One region of the Halomonas sp. 113 genome, then DNA from elsewhere that is predicted to be linked to it. Evidence: predicted binding sites of a transcription regulator. Region 1 holds the regulator's gene; each other region holds the start of a gene.
What was found. Region 1 encodes LexA, which represses DNA repair genes until DNA is damaged. Its sites were predicted from a motif close to TACTGTNTANNTANACAGTA; they were not measured.

Region 2: the regulator LexA is predicted to act here: its motif matches at 1,566-1,585, upstream of YERSI8AC_RS07430 (LexA family protein).
Region 3: the regulator LexA is predicted to act here: its motif matches at 1,318-1,337, upstream of recA (recombinase RecA).
Region 4: the regulator LexA is predicted to act here: its motif matches at 1,974-1,993, upstream of recN (DNA repair protein RecN).

What each region holds. Positions count from the first base shown of each region.
Region 1 is NZ_LR881453.1:2,759,012-2,762,259, reverse strand. It holds gene purU (formyltetrahydrofolate deformylase) at 1-429, shown strand, start outside; gene YERSI8AC_RS12960 (energy-coupling factor ABC transporter permease) at 469-1,140, shown strand; gene lexA (transcriptional repressor LexA) at 1,149-1,829, opposite strand; gene YERSI8AC_RS12950 (TetR/AcrR family transcriptional regulator) at 2,097-2,789, shown strand; gene YERSI8AC_RS12945 (L,D-transpeptidase) at 2,767-3,248, shown strand, end outside.
Region 2 is NZ_LR881453.1:1,541,088-1,544,335, forward strand. It holds gene YERSI8AC_RS07420 (DUF932 domain-containing protein) at 44-1,012, opposite strand; gene YERSI8AC_RS07425 (hypothetical protein) at 1,105-1,446, opposite strand; gene YERSI8AC_RS07430 (LexA family protein) at 1,602-2,048, shown strand; gene YERSI8AC_RS07435 (Y-family DNA polymerase) at 2,045-3,248, shown strand, end outside.
Region 3 is NZ_LR881453.1:707,787-711,034, reverse strand. It holds gene YERSI8AC_RS03500 (regulatory protein RecX) at 1-200, opposite strand, end outside; gene recA (recombinase RecA) at 225-1,298, opposite strand; gene YERSI8AC_RS03490 (CinA family protein) at 1,428-1,967, opposite strand; gene mutS (DNA mismatch repair protein MutS) at 2,051-3,248, shown strand, end outside.
Region 4 is NZ_LR881453.1:262,943-266,190, forward strand. It holds gene fur (ferric iron uptake transcriptional regulator) at 1-59, shown strand, start outside; gene recN (DNA repair protein RecN) at 253-1,926, opposite strand; gene grpE (nucleotide exchange factor GrpE) at 2,137-2,778, shown strand; gene dnaK (molecular chaperone DnaK) at 2,937-3,248, shown strand, end outside.

The DNA.
Region 1 (3,248 bases):
GTCGACCCCGACAATAAGCAAGCATCGTTTGCCAAGGTTCAGGCCGAAATCGACAGTGCCCGCGCCGACTGCGTGGTGCTGGCGCGCTATATGCAAATACTGCCCCCTGAGCTGTGCGCGCGCTATGCGGGGCGAGTGATCAATATTCACCACAGCTTTTTGCCCTCTTTTGCCGGGGCTAAGCCCTACCACCAGGCCTACCAGCGGGGGGTTAAGCTGATTGGCGCTACCTGCCACTATGTGACCGAGGAACTCGACGCAGGCCCCATCATCGAACAGGATATCCATCGCGTTAGCCACTGTCATACGCCTACTGATCTAGTCCGCTTTGGTCGTGATGTGGAGAAAGCCGTGCTCGCTCGCGGTTTGCGTTGGCACTTAGAGGATCGTGTGTTGGTGCATGGCAACAAGACAGTGGTATTTAGCTAAGTACTCTATAATGCCCGCCCATCAACCTGAGAGGCCGCCATGTCATTTGCGCAAAGTGTATTATCGCCCTGGGCGCTGCTGCTCACCTGGCTACTCTCGTTAGCAGTGATCGCATGGGCGCTTTGGGGGCGTCCCTGGCAGGTGTTGATAGCGGATTCAGCGCTTCAGCACCGCTGGCTGGGTGCTACGCTGGCGGTGATGCTGATGTGGCAGCTTCGTGCCCAGGCTGTTGATTGGCTAACGCTACACCTTGTTTTTACAGTATTGATGACACTCGTTTTTAAAGCGCCATTAGCGCTGATTAGCAACGTGCTGATCAACATTGCCATGGTGGTGATTGGCCGCAATGAGTGGATGTTGCTGGGGGCAAATGTGCTGGTTACCGGGATCGTCCCGGCGGCCGTTATTGGCACGGTATGGCGGCTGGTAGATCGCCGCCTGCCGGATAACTTGATGGTATTTCTGTTTGCCTGCGGCTTTTTTGGCGCGGCGCTGGCAACGCTGGGAGGAGGCTTGGCGGCGGTAGTGCTGATTATCGTCGCGGGTACAGACCCTGAGGCGATCTATCTCGCCCAGGAGTATGCGCGTTTTTTACCACTGCTAATGCCTTCAGAGGCATTTATTACTGGCATGCTGCTGAGCATCCTGCTGGTCTATCACCCAAACTGGGTGGCCACCTTCAATGACCACCGCTATATCGACCTGCAGTAGCGGATTTGTTAGCCGAGTGCCTGGCCGTTGCCACCACGAATTACGCCGACTCCAACGCCTTCAATATCGAGCGCTTGAGAGCGCAGGTCGATTTCAATGGGCGCAAAATCAGGGTTCTCTGCAAACAGCGTCACTTGATGCCCCTGGCGTTTGAAGCGTTTAACCGTTACTTCATCGTCCAGGCGGGCAACCACGATCTGGCCATCGCGAACCCGGTCAGTGCGATGAACCGCCAGTAAATCACCTTCCAAAATGCCAATATCCTTCATGGAAAGGCCGCGTACGCGCAGCAGATAGTCAGCTTTGGGAGTGAAGTACTCGGCCGGTAGCGGGCAGTAGCGATCAATATGTTCGGCGGCCAAAATGGGGCTGCCGGCAGCTACTTCCCCGATCACAGGCAGGCCAGTGGGTGGGGCTTCCACGTTGGTTGTGGGTAAGGCGGTGACTGCGCTATCCAGGACTTCTTGAGGTTCCTGGTTGGGCAGGCGGATGCCGCGAGAGGTGTTGCGGATAATGCGAATAACACCTTTGCGTTCCAGCGCGCGCAGGTGCTCTTCAGCCGCATTGGGTGAGCGGAAGCCAAGTGCTTTGGCAATCTCGGCGCGGGTAGGAGGGTAGCCAAATTCGCCCATGGTCTTAACGATAAAATCAAACACGTGCTGTTGGCGAGCGGTTAGCGGACGCGACATACCAGACTCCATAAATAGTGAATAGACAGTAACAAGTTAAATGTCGACTTAATCAATAAGTGTTTAAGTATACAGTATGTTCCTCTGTCCAGTATATGGCTTGTCAGTGCCTATTGCCGATGTCTATGCAATTTTTCTAATCGTTTGAAACTAAGTTTCTGCTTATTTAATACGTCACATTTTGTCAATAAATCAAGCGTTGAGCCCGCCTACGTTATGGCATAGTATTTTGCTATGTTTTAAACACCTGTTTCCCTGGAGAGCGACATGGCTCAATCTGATACGGTGACCCGTATACTCGACACCGCCGAGGTGCTGTTTGCAGAGCGGGGTTTTGCTGAAACTTCGCTGCGCAACATCACTAGCAAAGCGCGGGTTAACTTAGCCGCTGTTAATTACCATTTTGGTTCCAAAAAAGCCTTGATTCAGGCCGTTTTTGCCCGCTACCTGGATCCGTTTAGTCAGCGCTTTCATACTGCTCTAGATGAGCTCGAGGGCCAACACGCCGGGCGCGTTATCCCGCTGGAAACACTGCTCGAGACCATGGCAACTACCGTTCTCGCGGTGCCCGCCGAGCGCAATAGTTTGAAAGTGTTTATGCGCCTGCTGGGTCTTGCCTACAGTCAAGCACAGGGACATCTAAGACGTTATATCCAGGAAGAGTATGGCGATGTGTTTACACGCTTCACCGAGCTTGTGCGCAAAGCAACGCCGGATCTGCCTGACGCCGAGCGTTTTTGGCGGCTACACTTTGTGCTCGGCACGGTAATCTTTACCCTGTCTGGCCTCGATGCGCTACGCGATATCGCGGAGAAGGATTACCACGAGCAGGTCTCTGTGCGTGATTTGGTCAGGCGATTGCTCCCGGTAGTGGTGGCTGCTATGAATGCGCCGTTACCCATAGCCCTTGACGGTGCCAAGCCAGAAGAAGGAAAACATGCGAACTCCTACGCTAGCTGAGCTACCTCCAACGGAACATATCTGGCTGGAGATCGATACTACCGAACAGTTGCTGCGCTGTTGGCGAGGGCCAAAAGTGCTCCATGAGTGTTCTATTTCATCCGGTGCTGCCGGAAGCGGGGAGCGCAACGGCAGTGGTAAAACCCCCCGCGGGTGGCACTATGTGCGCGCGGCCATTGGCGGTGATATGCCCGAAAATGCGGTGTTTCGAGGTCGCCGCTGGACGGGCGAGACATTTTCGCCCGAACTCGCCGAAGAGCATCCAGAGCGTGACTGGATTCTGACCCGCATACTGTGGCTGTGTGGCTTGGAAAAGGGCGTGAACCGCGGTGGTCAGGTGGACTCGCAACGGCGCTATATTTACCTGCACGGGACGCCGCCTGACGAGCCCATGGGCGTTGCTGCGTCCCACGGCTGTATTCGTTTACGCAATAGTGATTTGCTCTATATCTTTTCGTT
Region 2 (3,248 bases), 1.2 Mb from region 1:
AAAAACCAGGAAAATCAGCATTAGAATGATCAGAAACAGCATGTCAGCTCACCAGGGCAAGGGCCGTTTGTAGCGCCTCTTGCTTCAGCTGCGCCCCTTGGCCAAACCACGCGGAATCCAGACGGGTATCGTTGCTGCGAGCCCGCTTGTCGTGATCCACGTACTCGGTCACGGCATTGAGCAGACCCCAGGCAGTGTCTTTGGCCGTGTCGAGGTGGGAGCCGCGGCCTTCGCCGTGGTAAAGCTTCTGTACCTTGTTGAGCGCCCGATAGTTAGGCAGCTTGGAAGGATCTTCGATTGGCTTATCGATACCGCAGAGCACTGACTGGAAATACTGCTGCGCCTCGCGATGATCGATCTTACGTTCTGCCAGGGCCTTCATGCGGTACATGAAGTCATTCCACTGGGAAACAGAAATACCTAGTTGGCTTTTTAACGCACGTGGATCGAACTCCGACCGGTGGGGTACCTTCACTGCCTGCGACGTGCCATCCACCGCAATCTGCAGCGTGTTGTTACACACCACCCGCACCGTGGTGGGTGTCGCCATGGTGGCCAGCGTGCCGTCACAGGAGGTTGCCAATAGTAGGTAGTCGTTGACCTCATCCTGGCCTTTCAGGGAGGTGCTTAAACCACTGCGCGCCAAGGCCCAGAACTTACGCCCGCCTTTCAGTACCCCAGCGGTTTCCTGCTCGTATCCAGCGTACTCGGTGAGGTCGCGGTAAAACTCCAGAATCTCCTCGGGCTGCACCACCTTATAACGCTGTGATACCACCGATAACGGTGCCTTGGTATCCGAGCGGTAGAGCACTTTCTGTTCAGGGAACGAGTGAATGCTGCCCAAGTGACTGGCACCCTCGGCAATAAAGCGCACCGGGGCTTCTTCAATGTGCCAGTTCATTCCGGCCTGTTGCTGCCAGACCTCTAACGGTTGTTGACGGGATAGCTGCTGTCCCAGGCCGTGCCAAGGGGTAGCGCCGACGTAAGCCATTTGTTCAACGAGATGAGCCATGATGAAAACTCCTAGCAATAAAAAAACGCTGACGAAAATCGCCAGCGCTTTATGGTTGGAAAGTTAGGGGTAAGTCGATTAATGGTGACGAATTAACGAGGTGAAGTGTAGGAGTGGGGTAATTGCCGGAAGGCATGACCACACGATATGCATAGCCAGGAAACTCCTTCACCGAGTGGCAATTTCTGGGTGAAAAATTGGGTTGCGACGCGCGAGCCTGCCTGACTACCGAACACAGCACCCATCACGGCAGTGGGCAGTTTGGCTAACGGGAAGCGGGTTGAGGCCATCGATAAAGGGGACGTTAGGGTATAGGACTCGCGCCACGCGCCAATGGCAGCGCCGACAAGGCTGCCGCCAACGGTGCCGATACGTTGGGCGGTTTCAAAGTTAAGCGTGCATGGGGCTGCACAGCGCAGGCAAGGCGGGGACATAAACAACACTCCTATAGGTGTCAAAGTGATCCCGTGTGCAGGATTCATAGGAGTGATATAGGTCTGTAATTTTTTGGCTTTGACCTTTGAGTGCTTGCTTCATGAAACTCCTTTACTGATACTGTTCATATATACAGTAAAATAGGTAGCCTATTATGTCATCGAACGTTTCACTCCTGGGCCGCGCAGACACCATGGCCTCGTCACTACCCTTGCCGCTCTATTCAACCGCCGTGCGCGCGGGATTTCCTTCGCCCGCCGATGATCACTTGGATACCGAGCTAGATCTGCACCGCTACGTCGTTAAACGCCCAGCCTCGACCTATTTTGCTCGTGCCGAAGGTTATTCAATGATCGGAGACAGCATCCACCCTGGGGACTTATTGGTGGTGGATCGCAGCCTGGAAGCGCTGCCTGGTCGGATTGTGGTGATCTGCGTAGATGGGGAAATGACTGTTAAGCGTCTGGAGCGCGTTGGTCAGCGTACCTACCTCAAAGCAAGCAACCCCAATTTTAAGCCGATTCCCCTTGATGGACGCGAATCCCAAGTATGGGGTGTAGTGACCGACGTGATTCACAATCTGCTGAGGGCACTGCCGTGATTGCACTCGTTGACTGCAACAACTTTTATGTCAGTTGCGAGCGCGTTTTTGATCCAATGCTGGAAGGGCGTCCGGTAGGGGTGCTGTCGAATAACGATGGTTGCGTCGTTGCCCGTAGCAACGAACTCAAAGCCCTGGGTGTTGAGATGGGGACGGCCATGCACTTGTTACCGCCCGCGATTCGTCGCCAGGCTGTGCTGCTATCCAGTAACTATGCGTTATACGGCGATATGTCCCAGCGGGTAACTGAGGTGCTAGGCGAGTTTTCGCCCCATGTGGAGGTGTACTCCATTGATGAAAGCTTTGTCGGGTTTCAGGGCTTTGACCCAGATTCGCTGGAGGCGCGGGGCCAAGCCATGCGCGATACCGTTCGACAGTGGACGGGCATTCCCGTGTGCGTGGGGTTTGCACCTACCCGCGTACTCGCCAAAGTGGCGAATCAAGCGGCTAAAAAACATCCTGCCTACAAGCAGCATGGCGTATGTAAGCTAACCGCTGATAGTGAAGCGACCAAAGCATTGCTAAAACAGTTGCCGGTAACCGAGCTGTGGGGCGTGGCACGCCGTACCGGTGAACGATTAAGCGTAATGGGTATTGATACCGCATGGGATCTGCGTGAGGCAGACGCTAAGCGTATTAGGCAGCGCTTTAGTGTGGTTCAGGAACGCATCGTATGGGAGCTACGCGGGCAATCCGCCATCCAGCTTGATGACATGAGTCTACCTAAAAAACAAATCATGGTGTCGCGTTCATTCGGCAGGCTTACCGGCAACCCCCATGACTTACGCGAAGCCTTAAGGCATCACGCCGCGAGGGCAGCAGAAAAGCTGCGCAAACAGCAAAGTGTAACCAGTGCCGTGATGGTGTTTTTGCGAACCAACCCATTCCGTACTGACTTACCGCAATATCAACAACGTGTGGTTGTCTCTCTAGAGAGGCCCACCGATGATAGCCGCGATATCATCGCCTCAGCGGTACAAGGCCTACGCCGTCTCTGGCGCAAGGGCTACGCCTACCATAAAGCAGGTCTGATGCTGCTCGACCTTTCACCTAAGGCCAACCGACAGCTTACCCTCACTGAAACCCCGCAAACCGACGAAGAGGCTAAACGCAGTGAACGGCTGATGGCGACGATGGATAAGCTCAATCGTGAACTAGGTAAAGGAACGGTACAGCTTGGTCTACCCCGTAAAGGCAATG
Region 3 (3,248 bases), 2.1 Mb from region 1:
CGCACGAAACTGGCCGCAAAGCGCGCGTCAGACTGCAGCCCTTGTTCAACCAAGGCGTCCAGGCACTCATCAATAGCGGCATCGTCGAAAGACTTTTTCTTCAGACGCTGAGCAAGCTCGGCGCGGGAGTATTCGCGCCGAGCCAGTAAACCAATGGCGATATCACGGGGCGTAGCATCACGCTGGGAGGTGAATGCCATCAGCTTATCTTAGCGAGAGTCGTCTTAAAGCAGATCGTCATCACCCGCATCCAATTCTGCCGCTGCTTCGGCAGGTGCATCTTCCTTCTCCTTTTTAGGATCGGGCTTGGCCAAGAGCTGCTCACGAATCTGCGTTTCGATTTCGAGCATAATTTCCGGGTGCTCTTCCAGATACAGCGCTGAATTGGCTTTACCTTGACCGATTTTCTTACCTTTATAGCTGTACCAGGCACCGGCTTTGTCGACTAGGTTGCACTGCACGCCCAGGTCGATGACCTCACCGGCGTGGTAGATACCCTTGCCGTAAAGAATCTGGAATTCAGCCTGACGGAATGGCGGTGCTACCTTGTTTTTGACTACTTTCACGCGGGTTTCGTTACCGGTGACTTCATCACCCACTTTCACCGAGCCGGTACGACGAATATCCAGACGCACGCTGGCATAGAACTTCAGCGCGTTACCACCAGTGGTGGTTTCGGGGCTACCGAACATGACGCCGATCTTCATGCGGATCTGGTTGATGAAGATCACCAAGCAATTGGCGTTTTTGATATTACCGGTGATTTTACGCAGTGCCTGAGACATCAAACGCGCCTGTAGGCCAACGTGGGAATCACCCATTTCGCCTTCGATTTCAGCGCGCGGGGTCAACGCAGCGACCGAGTCGATAACAATCACGTCAACACCGCCAGAGCGTACCAGCATGTCGGTAATTTCCAGCGCCTGCTCACCGGTGTCCGGCTGGGAAATCAGTAGATCATCCAGGTTGACGCCTAGCTTTTCTGCGTAGCTGGGGTCAAGCGCATGCTCGGCATCGACGAAGGCACACACTTTGCCCTGTTTTTGCGCCTGAGCAATCACCGAAAGGGTCAGGGTCGTTTTACCCGACGATTCCGGGCCAAAGATTTCGCACACACGGCCAAACGGCAGCCCGCCGATGCCGAGGGCGATATCCAGACCCAATGAACCGGTGGAAACCGACGGCATGACGACACGCGGTGCGTCGCCTAGACGCATGACGGTGCCCTTGCCGAACTGACGGTCGATTTGGGTGAGTGCAGCGTTTAGCGCTTTAGTGCGGTTGTCATCCTGAGCCATTCAGAGATTCCTCATAACAAGCTGTATAATTAGCCAGTAGTATGCCAAAGATTGCGCCGTAAACAAATCCTTGATCGCGCTTTCTCTCATCTATTTTATCAACAGCCTTTTTGCATATGCGCCTTTTTCTTACGGCTGGTTCGTCTTGCTCGCCTTCTCGCGCTCATTCAGGCGCGCCACCAGCCCAACCAAGGCCTGACGCACGGCCTGCTCTCGCACCGACTGACGGTCACCTGGAAAGTGAAAGCATTCAGCTTCCTGGGCAGCAGCATCTCCCCAGGCCAACCAAACCGTACCCACCGGCTTTTCAGCGCTCCCCCCCTCTGGGCCTGCAACACCGCTAACGGCAACAGCTAAGCCCGCGCCACTTTCATTACAGGCGCCCAGCACCATGGCTTTGACGACCTCCTTGCTGACAGCACCGTGCTCGGCCAGCGTGGTCTCAGGCACCCCCAATAAGCGCGTTTTAGCAGCATTCGCATAGGTCACATAGCCCGTCGTAAAGTAAGCAGAGCTACCCGCCACCTCGGTAATGGCGCTGGCAATGCCTCCCCCCGTACATGACTCAGCGGCGGTCACTTCCACATTCAACTGCTTACACAGCCGCCCCAGCCGCTGAGCTAACAGGGTTAAATCAAGATTTTTCAGGCTAGTTTCGCTGGGCACTATGGTCGCTCCTTCAAGTGAGTCGTCTATTCAGCGTAGAATACTGCGTTTAGCTTTCTCAAAGAAATTGCTCAATCAGGACGCCCATGTCACAGGCCATTCCCCCTAACACGCCCATGATCACGCAATATTTAAAGATCAAGCGCGAGCACCCCGAGGTACTGCTGTTCTACCGCATGGGGGATTTTTATGAACTGTTTTTCGACGACGCCAAGCGCGCCGCCGCACTGCTGGATATTACCCTTACCCAGCGTGGGCAGTCAGGCGGCAAGCCTATCCCGATGGCGGGCGTCCCCTATCACAGCGCTGAGGGCTATCTGGCCCGCCTCGTCGCTGGCGGCGAGTCGGTCGCTATTTGTGAGCAAATTGGCGACCCCGCGACCAGCAAAGGGCCCGTTGAGCGCCAAGTGGTGCGTATCGTCACCCCTGGCACACTCCACGATGAAGCGCTGCTCGATGCCCGCCGCGACAACGTCCTGGTGTCCGTTTCTCCCGGAAAAGAGAGCTGGGGCCTTGCCTGGCTGGAGCTCTCCAGTGGTCGCTTCAACGTACTGGAAGTAGACAGCGAAGCCGAAATGCTCGCCGAGCTGACGCGTCTCTCCCCGGCCGAGCTGCTGGTACCCGAAAGCTTAACGCTACCCGAGGCCTGGTCGCAGAAACGCAGCCTGCGCCGCCAGGGCGAGTGGCTGTTTGATTTGGAAAGCGCTACCCGTAGCCTCTGCGACCAGTTCGAAGTGCAGGATTTACGTGGCTTTGGCTGTGCGCACTTAACCTCTGCGCTAATTGCTGCCGGGGTATTGATCGATTATGCCCGGGACACTCAGCGCTCGCGCCTGCCCCACGTGACCGCCATCAGCGTTGAGAACCGCGACGACGCGGTGGTGATCGACGCTGCCAGCCGCCGTAATCTGGAAATTGATATCAACCTGGGCGGCAGCAGCGACAACACCCTGGCCAGCGTGCTGGATACCTGTACCACCGCCATGGGTTCACGGCTACTCAAACGCTGGCTTAATCGGCCACTGCGTCAACGCGAGATTGTCCAGGCCCGTCATGCGGGTGTGGCGCTGCTAAGCCTGGATGCCGCCTATATGCCGCTGCGCGAGACGTTGAGCGCGGTGGGCGACGTGGAGCGCATTCTGGCCCGGGTGGCGCTGTATAGCGCCCGCCCGCGCGATTTGGCACGGCTGCGGGATGCACTGGTAACGCTTCCGGAACTGGAGCAACAGCTTAGCGAGGTTGAGAGCGGCAGTGCGCTGGATAACCTGCGCCCGCATATTCGCC
Region 4 (3,248 bases), 2.5 Mb from region 1:
TACGTCCGCGCGGTTCCGACGTGACGCGCCAGGACAGCGGGCCGACGAACAAGAAATAGTGTTCGTAGGTCGCTGTTAGTCGCAGACCGTTAATCGCGGTTCGAAATATAAGCGCCCCTGAGCCATTTGGCCGAATTCCTGGTTAACTGAATTCGCCAAGTGGATCAGGGGCGTTTGTTTTGCTGTGTGCAGATGTGCTGTATAGCTGTGCGCTATAGAAATGCACAGAAACGGCGCAGGGCGCCCGCTCAATCAGTGCGGCGGGCGTTGGCTGGCGTGCAGCATCTCCCGAGCGTGGGCGAGGGTTTGGTCAGAAAGCGTGACGCCGCCCAGCATGCGCGCCAGTTCGCTGATGCGGCCCTGTTCGTCGAGTAGCGCCATCTGGGTCAGCGTTGTATCGCGCTTCGCCTGTTTCTCGATATGCAGGTGCTGGTGCGCCTGTGCTGCCACCTGGGGTAGGTGGGTCACGGTCATGACCTGGCCGTTTTCGCCCAGTTTGCGCAGCAGTTGGCCAACGATCTCTGCGGTGGCCCCCGAGATACCCACATCCACTTCGTCAAACACCAGGCTGGGCACCGTTGAGTGCGTCGCCGCGACCACTTGAATCGCCAGGCTAATCCGCGACAACTCACCGCCGGAGGCGACTTTGGTCAATGGGCGAGCGGGTTGGCCGGGGTTGGCGCTAATCAAAAACTGCACGCGATCGAGACCTTCAGGGGAGGGCGCGTCTTTAGCGGTGACCTCCACTTCAAAACGGGCTTTGCCCATGGCCAAAAAGCCCAGTTGCTGCTGCACCTCTTTACCCAAGCGAAGTGCGGCTTTTTGACGGCTCTCGCTGAGTTTTTTCGCCTCTTGGCGATAGTCTTCGCGTAGCTCGACGACCCGCGCACTGAGTGCCTCCAGGTCATTGCCACCCTCTTCTAACTGCGCGACTTCCCGCTGTAGGTCAGCATGCAGGGCGCATAGCTCATCAGGAGCAACGTGGTGCTTGCGGGCAATCCGATGGACGTCGGTCATACGCTCTTCAACCCAGGCGAGCCGCTCAGGGTCTAATTCGGTGGTGCTGGCGAGGCGATTGAGTTCGCTGGAGGCCTCTTCCACTTGAATGCGCGCATCGCTCAGCATGGCAAGCGTGTTCGCCAGGGTGCCTTTGTCGCTACCTGGCAGGGCGCTTAAGTGGGTGAACGCTTGGTTGAGCAAAGAGAGAGCGCCGCCCTCGTCACTGGCGCAGCAGTCGGCGGCAAACTGGGTTTCGCGCAGGGTCTCTTCCGCGTGAGCCAGGGTGTGCTGCTCTTCCTCTAGCGTGGCTAATTCACCTTCCGCTAAACCGAGCTGATCCAGCTCTTCTACTTGGTAACGCAACAGCTGCCGTTTGGCCTCAACTTCACTGCCTTCTTCGCTTAGCTTCTTCAACTGCCGACGCGCACTGCGCCACTCGCGGAACGTTTCAGCTAATTGAGTGGTGGCATCGTTTAGGCCTGCGTAATCGTCCAGCAGGGCAAGATGGGTCTCTTCGCGCATCAGCGCATGGTGGGCATGCTGTCCATGAATCTGAATCAGCTGCTCGCCGAGGGATTTTAGATCCGAGATAGTCGCGGGTTGGCCGTTAATCCAGGCTTTGGAACGGCCGTTGGCGGTGACCACACGGCGCAGCAAGCACTCCTCGGCGGGAAGCTCCCGCGCCGTTAGCCACTCGACGGCGGCAGGCAGGTGCTGAATGTCGAAGCGTGCGGAGAGGTCCGTACGCTCGCGGCCGTGACGCACGCTTCCGGCGTCGGCACGCTCGCCCAGGCAGAGCCCAAGGGCGCCTAACAGGATCGATTTGCCCGCGCCGGTTTCCCCGGTAATCGCGGTCATACCGCCGGTCAAGTCGAGTTCTAAGTGATCGACAATGGCGAAATCTTGAATAGCTAGCTGAGTAAGCATGGCGCCTCCTGAGGCGGTACAGCATAGAAGCTGGATACTTATCCAATAGTTGTTGATTTATACAGTAGTTAATAACTCACTTCAATGCACCTCTTGAGATGGAATTTATGGCCCCCATATAGCGTGCATGATCAGTCAAAGCTAGTGACTTAAAGCTTACTTCTTTGCGCGCCGCCCGCGTGGCCGCGCTCTACTTTTTAGGAGCACAACATGGCGAAAGAACCGCAAACACCAATGGACGATGAGCTGGCCCGCCACGAGCAAGACGCCGATGGCGCCGAGCAAGCAGCTGAGAAGGTTGCTGAAGAGCGCTTGATGGAGGGCGAACTGGAAGGATTGATCAATGACGAAGAGGCGCTAGAAGACAGCGTCGACAACCCGGAAGCGGAAATGCTGGCAGCCCAAGTAGGTGAGTTAGAGCAGAGCTTGGCCGAAGCCAAGGATCAGGCCCTGCGCGCCGCCGCTGAAGCGCAAAACGTGCGCCGCCGTGCGGAGCAGGAAGCGGAAAAAGCCCGCAAGTTTGCCCTGGAGAAGTTCGTTAAAGAGCTGCTGCCAGTGGTGGATAGCCTGGAAAAAGCGCTTGAGACCATGGAAGAGGGTGCATCGGAAGTTCATCGTGAAGGTGTTTCCATGACCTTGAAAATGCAGCTGGATGTACTCAACAAGTTCGGCGTTGAAAGCATTGAACCCCATGGTGAACCCTTCGACCCGCAAGTGCACGAAGCCATGACCATGGTGCCTAACCCGGATCTCGAACCGAACACCGTGATGGACGTTATGCAGAAAGGCTATTTACTCAATGGACGCTTGGTGCGCCCAGCGATGGTTGTAGTGAGTAAAAAAGCCGATTAAGCCACTGGCGGCACAGAGTTTGAAAAAAGTGTGTGAAAAAAAGCCCTTGAAATGTCAGCGGCGGCCCCCAAATAAAGGGCAACCCCGCGGGGAAACCCGCAGACAAGCTTTAAAAACTAAATTTTCAGTTTTGTAACAACCGAATTCGAGGTATTGCTATGGGACGTATAATTGGTATCGACCTGGGCACCACTAACTCTTGTGTGGCCGTGCTCGATGGTGACAGCGCTAAAGTTATCGAAAACGCCGAAGGCGGTCGTACGACGCCTTCTATCATCGCCTACACCGATGATGGTGAAACGCTGGTAGGTCAGGCGGCTAAACGTCAGGCCGTTACTAACCCAGAAAACACCCTGTACGCCATCAAGCGTCTAATTGGCCGTCGCTTTAAAGACGACGTTGTCCAGAAAGACATCAAGATGGTGCCGTACAAAATCAGCGAAGCTGATAACGGTGATGCCTGGGTTGAA